3 regions of the Saccharopolyspora sp. NPDC050642 genome follow, and region 3 is predicted to be linked to each of the others. Evidence: riboswitches for the same ligand, from Rfam matches in the RefSeq annotation. Region 3 holds a riboswitch; each other region holds the start of a gene.

Region 1 (3,268 bases), on a different contig from region 3:
TCGCCGATCCCGGTGTGGGTCTCCGACGACCCGGCCTACCCGCGCACCGACGTCTACGGCTCGCTGGACGAGCTGGAGCGCGACTTCGGGGTGCGGCCGGCGAACCTGCACCGCCCGGAGATCGACGACCTGACCCGGCCGAACCCGGACGACCCGACCGGGAAGTCGACGATGCGCCGGGTGCCGGAGGTGCTGGACTGCTGGTTCGAGTCCGGCTCGATGCCGTTCGCCCAGGTGCACTACCCGTTCGAGAACTCGGAGTGGTTCGAGCACCACTACCCGGGCGACTTCATCGTCGAGTACAACGGCCAGACCCGCGGCTGGTTCTACCTGCTGCACGTGCTGGCGACGGCGCTGTTCGACCGGCCGGCGTTCACCAACGTGCTGGCGCACGGCATCGTGCTGGGCGACGACGGCCTGAAGATGTCGAAGTCCAAGCGCAACTACCCGGACGTCAACGAGGTCTTCGACCGCGACGGCTCCGACGCGATGCGCTGGTTCCTGATGGCCAGCCCGATCCTGCGCGGCGGCGACCTGGTGGTCACCGAGCGCGGCATCCGGGACGCGGTGCGCCAGGCGGTGCTGCCGCTGTGGAACTCCTGGTACTTCCTGGCGCTGTACGCCAACGCCGAGGGCGTCTCCGGTGAGTCCAAGGTGGACAGCAAGCACGTGCTGGACCGGTACATCCTGGCCAAGACGCACGAGCTGGTCGGCGACGTGCAGTCCGCAATGGACTCCTTCGACCTCGCGGGCGCCTGCTCGGACGTGCGGGACTTCCTGGAGGTGCTGACCAACTGGTACGTGCGCCGTTCCCGCGACCGCTTCTGGGCGGGCGACCGGGACGCGATCAACACGCTGCACACCGTGCTGGAGGTGACCTGCCGGGTGGTGGCGCCGATGCTGCCGCTGACCGCGGAGGCGGTCTGGCGCGGGCTGACCGGCGGCCGCTCGGTGCACCTGGCGGACTGGCCGCTGGTCGACGAACTGCCCGCGGACGCCGCGCTGGTGACCGCGATGGACGAGGTGCGCCAGGTGTGCTCGTCGGTGTCGAGGCTGCGCAAGTCCAACAACCTCCGGGTGCGGTTGCCGCTGGCCAAGCTCGTGGTCGCCACCCCGGACGCGGAGGCGCTGCGGCCCTTCGCGGACCTGATCCGCGACGAGGTCAACGTCAAGGACCTGGAGCTGAGCACCGACGTCGCCGCGCACGGTCACTTCGAGATCGCCGTGAACGCGCGGGCCGCCGGTCCGCGGCTGGGCCGCGACGTGCAGAAGGTGATCAAGGCGGTGAAGTCGGGCGAGTGGCAGCGCACCGGCGGAACCGTGGTCGCGGCCGGCATCGAGCTGCAGGAGAACGAGTTCGACGAGCGGCTGGTCTCCACCGACCCCGGCGCGGCCTCGGCGCTGCCCGGCGGCAAGGGCCTGGTGGTGCTGGACACCGAGGTGACCCCGGAGCTGGCGGCCGAGGGCCTGGCCCGCGACGTGGTCCGGGTCGTCCAGCAGGCCCGCAAGGAGGCGGACTTCCAGGTCTCCGACCGGATCGCGGTGGCGATCTCGGCCCCGGCCGAGGTCCTGTCGGCCGTCGCCGAGCACCGCGAGTTCATCGCGGCCGAAACGCTGGCGAACGCGGTCGAGTCCGGCGACGTGGCGGACGGCTTCACCGGCACCGTCGGTGACGGCACCGAGATCAAGATCGGCGTCACCAAGGCCTGATCCCGCGAGGTCGAGGGCGCTTTCCGCCGGATTTCCCGGCGGGAAGCGCCCTTCGCGCTTCCCGGGTCGGTGTGACCAAGGCCGCTCCCACGATCCGGGATTGCTGTTGTCCGGTGCCGCGGCGGTTTTCTAAGGTCCGTAGTCGAAGGTCATGAGTGCCAGCGTCAAGCCCCGGCTTGCTGGCCGGCAACCCTCCAACCGCGGTGGGGTGCCCCGGGTGAGGACCTGGCCGGTCGTGCAGGGCGATCCGGCAAGCGCGGACCCCTCCTGGGCGGGTCCGATGAGGCCCCCGAGGAGGCCGTCATGTCTTCTGCCGTCATCGACATCCCGAAGCAGTCCGATGTGGACTACCGGATCCCCGCTGTCGTCGGTCGCTCGCTGCAGGTCCCGCTGGTCACCGGCGAGCACATCGGATACGCGAACCTCGATCACGGGGCGAGCGCGCCTTGTCTGGAGCCGGTGCAGTCGGCGGTGAACGAGCTGCTGCCCTGGTACGCGAGCGTGCACCGCGGCGCCGGGTTCGCCTCCCAGGTGTGCACCCGGGTCTACGAGGGCGCCCGGGACAAGCTCCGGACCTTCGTCGGCGCCCGGCGCACCGACTCGGTGATCTTCACGCGCAACACCACCGACGCCCTGAACCTGCTGGGGCGGGCGCTGCCGCGCGGCACCTCCGTCGTCGTCTTCGACACCGAGCACCACGCCGCGCTGCTGCCCTGGTCCGGCCCGCGGGTGCGCCGCCTGCCCGCGCCGGAGACCCCGGCGGACGCGGTCGCCGCGCTCGACGCCGCGCTGGCCGAATGCCCGGAGGGGCCGCGGCTGGCGGTGATCACGGGCGCTTCCAACGTCACCGGCGAGGTGTGGCCGGTCGCCGAGCTGGCGAAGGTGGCCCGCCGGCGCGGGGCGCGCACCGTGCTGGACGCCGCGCAGCTCGCGCCGCACCGGCCGGTGCGGATCGGTGAGCTCGACGTCGACTACGTCGCGATCTCCGGGCACAAGCTCTACGCGCCGTTCGGCGCGGGCGCGCTGATCGGCCGCGCGGACTGGCTCAACGCCGCCGAGCCGTACCTGGCGGGCGGCGGCGCGACCCGGCTGGTGCAGGAGCGGTCGGTCAGCTGGACGACCGGGCCGGAGCGGCACGAGGCCGGTTCGCCGAACACCGTCGGCGTGCACGCGCTGGCCAAGGCCTGCGAGACCCTCGCGGCCAACTGGCCGGACGTCGTCGAGCACGAGGAGACGCTGCTGCGCCGGCTGCGGGCCGGGCTGCGCGGCGTGCCGGGGCTGCGCGAGCTGCGGTTGTTCGACGCCGATCACGACCGGGTCGGCGTGGTGAGCTTCACCATCGACGGTCAGGACCCCGGCCTGCTGGCCGCGGCGCTTTCCGCGGAGCACGGCATCGGTGTCCGCGACGGCTTGTTCTGCGCGCACGTGGCCACGCGGCGGCTGCTCTCGCGGGCGGGCTCGGACGCCGACCGCGCGGTGCGCGTCAGCGTCGGGCTGGGCACGACGGCGGAGCACATCGACCGCCTGGTGAACGCGCTGCGGCGGCTGGTGGCAGTGG
Region 2 (3,268 bases), on a different contig from region 3:
GGACGGTGGCTTCCGGGCGCGGGTAGTTTTTCCGTGTGGACGACCAGCAGGCGACTCTGCTCGGCCCGGCCGACGTGCGCCGGTTGGCCGAGGAGCTCGACATCCGCCCGACGAAGAAGCTCGGCCAGAACTTCGTGCACGACCCGAACACGGTGCGCCGCATCGTGGCCTCGGCGTCGGTCACGGCGGACGACGTCGTGCTGGAGGTCGGACCCGGCCTGGGCTCCCTGACGCTCGCCCTGCTCCCGGCCGCCGGTGCCGTGACGGCCGTCGAGATCGATCCGGTGCTCGCCGCGCGGCTGCCGCGCACCGCCGCCGAGTTCGCCCCGGCGCTGGCCGGCCGGCTCACCGTGATCGAGGCCGACGCCCTGCGGGTGACCGCCGCGGACTTCCCGGCGCCGCCGACCGCGCTGGTCGCGAACCTGCCGTACAACGTCGCCGTGCCGGTGGTGCTGCACCTGCTGGCCGAACTGCCGAGCCTGCGGCACGGCCTGGTCATGGTGCAGTCCGAGGTCGCCGACCGGATGGCAGCCAAGCCGGGCAGCCGGGTCTACGGCGTGCCCAGCGCCAAGGCCGCGTGGTACGCCGACGTGCGGCGCGCGGGTCCGGTGCCGCGCAAGGTGTTCTGGCCGGTGCCCAATGTGGACTCCGGGCTGGTGTCGTTCGAGCGCGTCGAACCGCCGTCGACCGCGCCGCGCGCGGAGGTCTTCCGGGTGGTGGACGCGGCGTTCGCCCAGCGGCGCAAGACGTTGCGCGCCGCGCTGTCCGGCTGGGCCGGGTCCGCGGCGCGCGCGGAGGAATTTCTCCGGGCCGCCGGGGTGGATCCGTCGATTCGCGGTGAGCAGTTGGAGATCGCCGACTTCGCGCGCATCGCGGAGGCCGCGGCTACCGAGAGCGGCCGCTGAACCACCCGTCCGGGCGCTTGCCAACCGAGGTCGATCCACTACTCGGAGTCACCGAGAACACCTGCGGTGCCAGGAAAATTCCCGCTCGTCCGGGTGTGTGATTTGGCGGACGATTTCGGAAAGTGACGACTATCAACTTGCGCTGGAATCCGCCAGTGGGGTCTACTATTCGGGAAATCCATCCCGAGCGGCCGAGAGACCTGGCTCCGCGACGCCGCAGCAACCACCCGATGGGCAGGTGCTAACGCCAGGACCGATGGAGTTGTTGTGGATTCCAACGCGCTGTTAGCCAGCCCGCCTGCGGGTCAGACCCGAGCTCAGCTGGCCCGATCCCGGCAGAACCACATCCGGAGGCTGCTGACGCAGCGTCGCGTCATCGACCACGGGCGTCGCACCACCACCGCCTGTCGTCGCGAGATGTGACCCAGCTCTTCCTCCCTTTCCGAAGTTCCTTGGCCTGCCGCCCTGTCGTGCGCGCGGCCGTCGCGAGCTGATGTGGAGCCGATCGTGATCACAGTCGAGAACCTGACCAAGTCCTTCCAGCACAACAACGGAACCGTCCGCGCCCTCGACGGCGTGTCGATGGAGGTTTCGGCCGGTGCGGTGTGCGGGGTGGTCGGTCCGAGCGGGGCCGGCAAGTCGACCCTGGCCCGGTGCATCGCGCTGCTGGAGAAGCCGGACGGCGGCGCCATCCGCGTCGACGGCACCGACCTCGTTTCCCTCGGCGGCAAGGCGCTTCGCGCGGCGCGTCGCCAGATCGGCGTTGTGCCGCAAGGCGATTCGCTGCTGCGCCAGCGCACCGCCGCGGGCAACGTCGCGTTGCCGCTGGAAGCGGCCGGTGTCAGCGGCCCGCAGCGGCGCACCCGCGTCGGCGAGCTGCTGGACCTCGTGGGCCTGACCGACAAGGCCTCCGTCTACCCCGACCAGCTCTCCGGCGGGCAGCGCCAGCGGATCGCGGTGGCGCGTGCGCTGGCCGCCAAGCCGTCGGTGCTGCTGGCCGACGAGCCGACCTCGGCGCTCGACCCGAGCACCACCGACTCGGTGCTCACGGTGCTGGACCGCGCCCGCGCCGAACTGGGCGTCACCGTGCTGGTGGTCACCCACGACATGGCCGTGGTGCGCAAGATCGCCGACGACGTCGCGGTGCTGGAGGACGGCCGGGTGGTCGAGCACGGCAAGGTCATCGACCTCGTCGCCGAGCCCGGCAGCCGGGTGGGCGACACGCTGCTGCCCGGCACCGACCAGGGCGATTCGCTGCGGCCCGGCGGCCGGCACGACGTCGTCGCCGAGGTCGTGCTGGTCGGCTTCGCCGCGGTCGGCGCGTTGCTGCCGGAGGCCGCCGGCCGGTTCGGGGTCGAGCTCGCGATCCTGGGCGGCGGGTTGACCAGGCTGGGTGACACGCCCGTGGCTAAGTTCAAGGTCGGCCTGACCGGCGAGCGAGCCGAGGCGGCCCTGAAGTGGATGGTCGAGCGGGACGCGCATGTGCGACGCGCCCCGGTGTGCGTTGACGGAGCTGCTGCGTGAGTGATGTGACCCCCTGGTCGGAGGTCCTTGGAATTCTTGGTGAAGCGACGATCGACACGCTCTACATGGTGTTGGTGTCGACCCTGCTGGCGGTGCTGGGAGGCCTGCCGCTCGGGGTGCTGCTGCACCTGACCTCGCCGGTCGGCCTGAACCCGAAGCCGGTGCTGTACCGGGTGCTCGGCGTGGTCGTCGACGTGGTGCGTTCGGTGCCGTTCGTCGTTCTGCTGGTGGTGCTGGCGTCGTTCACCCGGCTGGTGATCGGCACGTCGATCGGCAGCACCGCGGTGATCGTGCCGCTGACCATCGGTGCCATCCCGTTCTTCGCGCGGCTGACGCAGAACGCGTTGCGCGAGGTCAGCTTCACCGTGGTCGAGGCTGCGATCACGACCGGATCGAGCAAGCTGCGGATCGTGTGGACGGTGCTGCTCGGCGAGGCGCGGGCCGCGCTGGTCGGCGCGGTCGGCGTCACCGCCGTGGCGCTGGTCGGCTACGCCGCGATGGCCGGCGCGATCGGCGGCGGCGGGCTGGGCACGACCGCGATCCAGGACGGCTACCAGGGCTACGACGACCGGATCCTGTGGGGATCGGTGGTCGTGCTCGGCGTGCTGGCCTTCGCGATGCAGCTGATCACCGACCGGACCGCGAAGCTCGTCGACCGGCGCCGGACCGCGACGAGCTGACCTCGTGGGCGACGCCCACCCGAACCTCTTCCTGCTTGGGACGACCTCCCAACCACTGTCCAGAAAGGACGAACTCTGATGCGTTTGCGTTTTGCCGCCCTGGTGGCCGCGGCCGGCGTGGTGCTGGCCGCGTGCGGAGGTGGCGGCGGCCAGGCCTCC
Region 3 (3,268 bases):
CCGTTACACCGCACCGCGCTTCCTGCAAGCAGTGCGCCCGAGGCTGGCCGTGATCAGCGTCGGCGCCGGCAACACCTACGGGCACCCCAGCCCGTTCATCGTCGACAACCTCACCCGTGCGGGCACGAAGGTGCTGCGCACCGATCAGGAAGGAGATATCGCGATCCTGCCCGGCCCGCAGGGCCCCCGCTACGTAGCCCGGGGCGACCCGCTGCGCGCAGGCGAGTCGTAGGACGAGGCGACCCGAGCGTCCGTGTTCGTCCCTTGTGGACGAACACGCGGCGCCACCGCCGTGCGGTGACGCCGCGTCCTCGAATCAGGTCGTCGGCTCAGAGGCCGAGCGCCTGATTGACCGCTTCGGTGGTCGGCGCGACGGTGGCCTTCGGGCCGATCTGGTCCTGCACCGCGTCCAGGGTCTTCAGGCCGTCACCGGTGATCAGCAGCACGGTCTCGGCATCCGGGTCGATCTTGCCCGCCTCGATGAGCTTCTTCGCCGTGGCCACGGTGACCCCACCGGCCGTCTCGGCGAAGATGCCCTCGGTGCGCGCCAGCAGCCGGATGCCGTCGCGGACCTCGTCGTCGGTGACGTCCTCGATGGCGCCGCCGGTCTTGCGCACGATGTCGAGCACGTAGGGGCCGTCGGCGGGAGCGCCGATGGCCAGCGACCGGGCGATGGTGTCCGGCCGCACCGGCTGGACCACGTCGTGGCCGTTCTTGTACGCCGTCGACACCGGGGAGCAGCCGGTGGCCTGCGCGCCGAAGATCCGCACCGGGCTCGGCTCCACCAGGCCGACCTGGCCGAGCTCGTTGAATCCCTTGTAGACCTTGGTCAGCTGCGAGCCGGAGGCGATCGGCACCACGATCTGCTCGGGGATGCGCCAGCCGAGCTGCTCGGCGACCTCGAAGGCCAGCGTCTTCGAGCCTTCGGAGTAGTAGGGCCGGACGTTGACGTTGACGAACGCCCAGTCCTCGTGCTCGGCGGCGAGCTCGGTGGCCAGCCGGTTCACGTCGTCGTAGTTGCCGTCGACGGCCAGCAGCGAACCGTCGTAGACCGCGCTCATCAGGATCTTGGCGCGCTCCAGGGTCTTGGGCACCAGCACCACCGAGTCCCAGCCGGCGCGGGCCGCGGCTGCGGCCACCGCGTTGGCGAGGTTGCCGGTGGAGGGGCAGGCCAGCACCTTGAAGCCGAATTCGCGGGCGGCGGCCAGCGCCACCGCGACGACGCGGTCCTTGAAGGAGTGGGTCGGGTTGCCGGTGTCGTCCTTGATCCAGATCCGCTTGACGCCCAACGCCTTCGCGAGGTTGTCGGCCCGGATCAGCCGGGTACAGCCCGGGTCGGTGTTCGGGTGCTCCTCGACGTTGGAGGGAACCGGGAGCAGCTGCTTGTAGCGCCAGATGGAACGCGGGCCGGCCTCGATGTCCTCGCGGCGGATCCGGCCGAAGTCGTAGGCGACCTCGAGCGGGGAGAAGTCTTCCAAGGAGACGAATTCCGGGGCCAGCGGCTGCCGGTGGCCCTCTTCCTTGGACACCAGTTCGACGGCATTGCCCAGGTCGTAGGTCTTCTTCGCCGAATTCTGGGCATGGGCAGCAGCGGTCATCGCGAGGTCCTCTCCTCATCTGTCCCGCGGACGGGTCGGAATTGGCACCGCTTTCGTCAGAGACCTCGCGGGTGAAATCACGATTCGCTGACGAACGGTTGCCGGGGCTTCATCGGGCCGTTCCCTCTGCCCCTCTGGATGAGCTATTCGGTTGTGCTGGCAACGCTAGTGGACCGCGCCGGGTTCTGGCCAGCACGATCCAGATGGCGGGACAGTCGCGGGTGCGTGCGACGATGCGTGCATGAGCGCACCGGCCGTGGTCCCCGATCCGCTGCATCTGGTTATCGGCGACGAAGAACTGCTGGTGGAACGCGCGCTGTGGGCGGCCGTCGGAGCGGCCCGCGCCGTGGACCCGGAGGCCGAGCTGCGCCGGGTGAAGGTGAGTGAACTCACTCCTCCGGAGTTGGCGGAGCTGCTCAGCCCGTCGTTGTTCGCCGAGGGCCGGGTGCTGGCCGTGGAGTCCGCGCAGGACGCGGGCAAGGAGATCGCCGAAGCGCTGCTGACGTACGCCCGGCAGCCGGCGGACGGGGTCACGCTCGTCGTCGTGCACACCGGCGGCGGCCGGTCGAAGCACGCCAAGGAACTGCCCAATGCGCTGCGCAAGCTCGGCGCGCGCGTCACCGAGTGCAACAAGATCACCAAGCCCGCGGAGCGGGAGGCGTTCGTCCGCGACGAGGTGCGCCGGGCCGGCGGGAAGACCGATGCGGCCGGCGTGGCCGCGCTGATCGAATCGGTCGGTTCGGACCTGCGCGAGCTGTCGGCCGCGGCGACGCAGCTGGTCGCCGACACCGGCGGCAAGGTCGACGAGACGGCGGTGCGCCGCTACCACCGCGGGCGCGCGGAGGTGACCGGGTTCGCGGTCGCGGAGAAGGCGGTGACCGGTGATCGGGCGGCGGCGCTGGAGGCCTTGCGGTGGGCCGTGCAGCTCGGCGTTCCGCACGTGCTGATCGCCGATGCCCTCGCCGATTCGGTGCGCACCATCGGCCGGGTCGCCGCCGCGGGCGGCCGGAACGATCCGTTCCGGCTGGCGGGCGAGCTCGGCATGCCCGCGTGGAAGGTGAAGAAGGCGCTGGCGCAGTCCCGCGGCTGGAACGCTTCGAGCCTCGCGCAAGCGCTGCAGGCGGTCGCGGAGGTCAACGCCGGTGTCAAGGGCATGGCCGCCGACGCCACCTACGCCCTGGAGCGGACCGTCCTCCGGCTCGTGGAGCTCCGCAACCAGCGTTCGTGACCCGCGCTTTCCCGTGAATGCAAACGGCCCCCTCCCCGTGGCGGGAAGGGGGCCGGAAGCTAGGCCTCAGCTCAGAGCTGGTTGGCGCGCTGCGCCAGCGCGGACTTCTTGTTCGCGGCCTGGTTCTTGTGGATGACGCCCTTGCTGGCGGCCTTGTCCAGCGCGCGGCTGGCGGCCTGCTGCAGCTCGATGGCCTTGTCCTTCTCGCCGGCGTCAGCGGCCTCGCGGAACTTGCGGATGGCGGTCTTGACCGCGGACTTCACGGCCTTGTTCCGCTGCCGGGCCAGCTCGTTGGTCTTGATCCGCTTCATCTGGGACTTGATGTTGGCCACTGTGGCGCCTCTTCTCAGTCTGTTGAATCGATCGTGCCGCGCTGTTGTTGGCGCTGCCCCAGGGCAGATTTCCTCCACGGCGGAATGCCGCACGGCACGGTCGTCCATGT

Evidence for each region. Region 3 has a riboswitch for S-adenosylmethionine ahead of thrC (threonine synthase). Riboswitches for the same ligand answer to the same signal wherever they lie in the genome.
Region 1: it holds a riboswitch for S-adenosylmethionine, as region 3 does, so the genes downstream of both, AB0H93_RS29085 (aminotransferase class V-fold PLP-dependent enzyme) here and thrC (threonine synthase) in region 3, are expected to answer to the same signal.
Region 2: it holds a riboswitch for S-adenosylmethionine, as region 3 does, so the genes downstream of both, AB0H93_RS34460 (methionine ABC transporter ATP-binding protein) here and thrC (threonine synthase) in region 3, are expected to answer to the same signal.

What each region holds. Positions count from the first base shown of each region.
Region 1 is NZ_JBFAIN010000023.1:100,542-103,809, reverse strand. Features, by position in the region: gene ileS (isoleucine--tRNA ligase) at 1-1,710, shown strand, start outside; SAM riboswitch class IV at 1,858-1,973, shown strand; gene AB0H93_RS29085 (aminotransferase class V-fold PLP-dependent enzyme) at 2,014-3,268, shown strand, end outside.
Region 2 is NZ_JBFAIN010000034.1:8,979-12,246, reverse strand. Features, by position in the region: gene rsmA (16S rRNA (adenine(1518)-N(6)/adenine(1519)-N(6))-dimethyltransferase RsmA) at 36-905, shown strand; SAM riboswitch class I at 1,081-1,168, shown strand; gene AB0H93_RS34460 (methionine ABC transporter ATP-binding protein) at 1,413-2,429, shown strand; gene AB0H93_RS34455 (ABC transporter permease subunit) at 2,426-3,109, shown strand; gene AB0H93_RS34450 (MetQ/NlpA family ABC transporter substrate-binding protein) at 3,188-3,268, shown strand, end outside.
Region 3 is NZ_JBFAIN010000024.1:79,272-82,539, forward strand. Features, by position in the region: gene AB0H93_RS29575 (ComEC/Rec2 family competence protein) at 1-232, shown strand, start outside; gene thrC (threonine synthase) at 330-1,598, opposite strand; SAM riboswitch class I at 1,611-1,743, opposite strand; gene holA (DNA polymerase III subunit delta) at 1,840-2,826, shown strand; gene rpsT (30S ribosomal protein S20) at 2,898-3,158, opposite strand.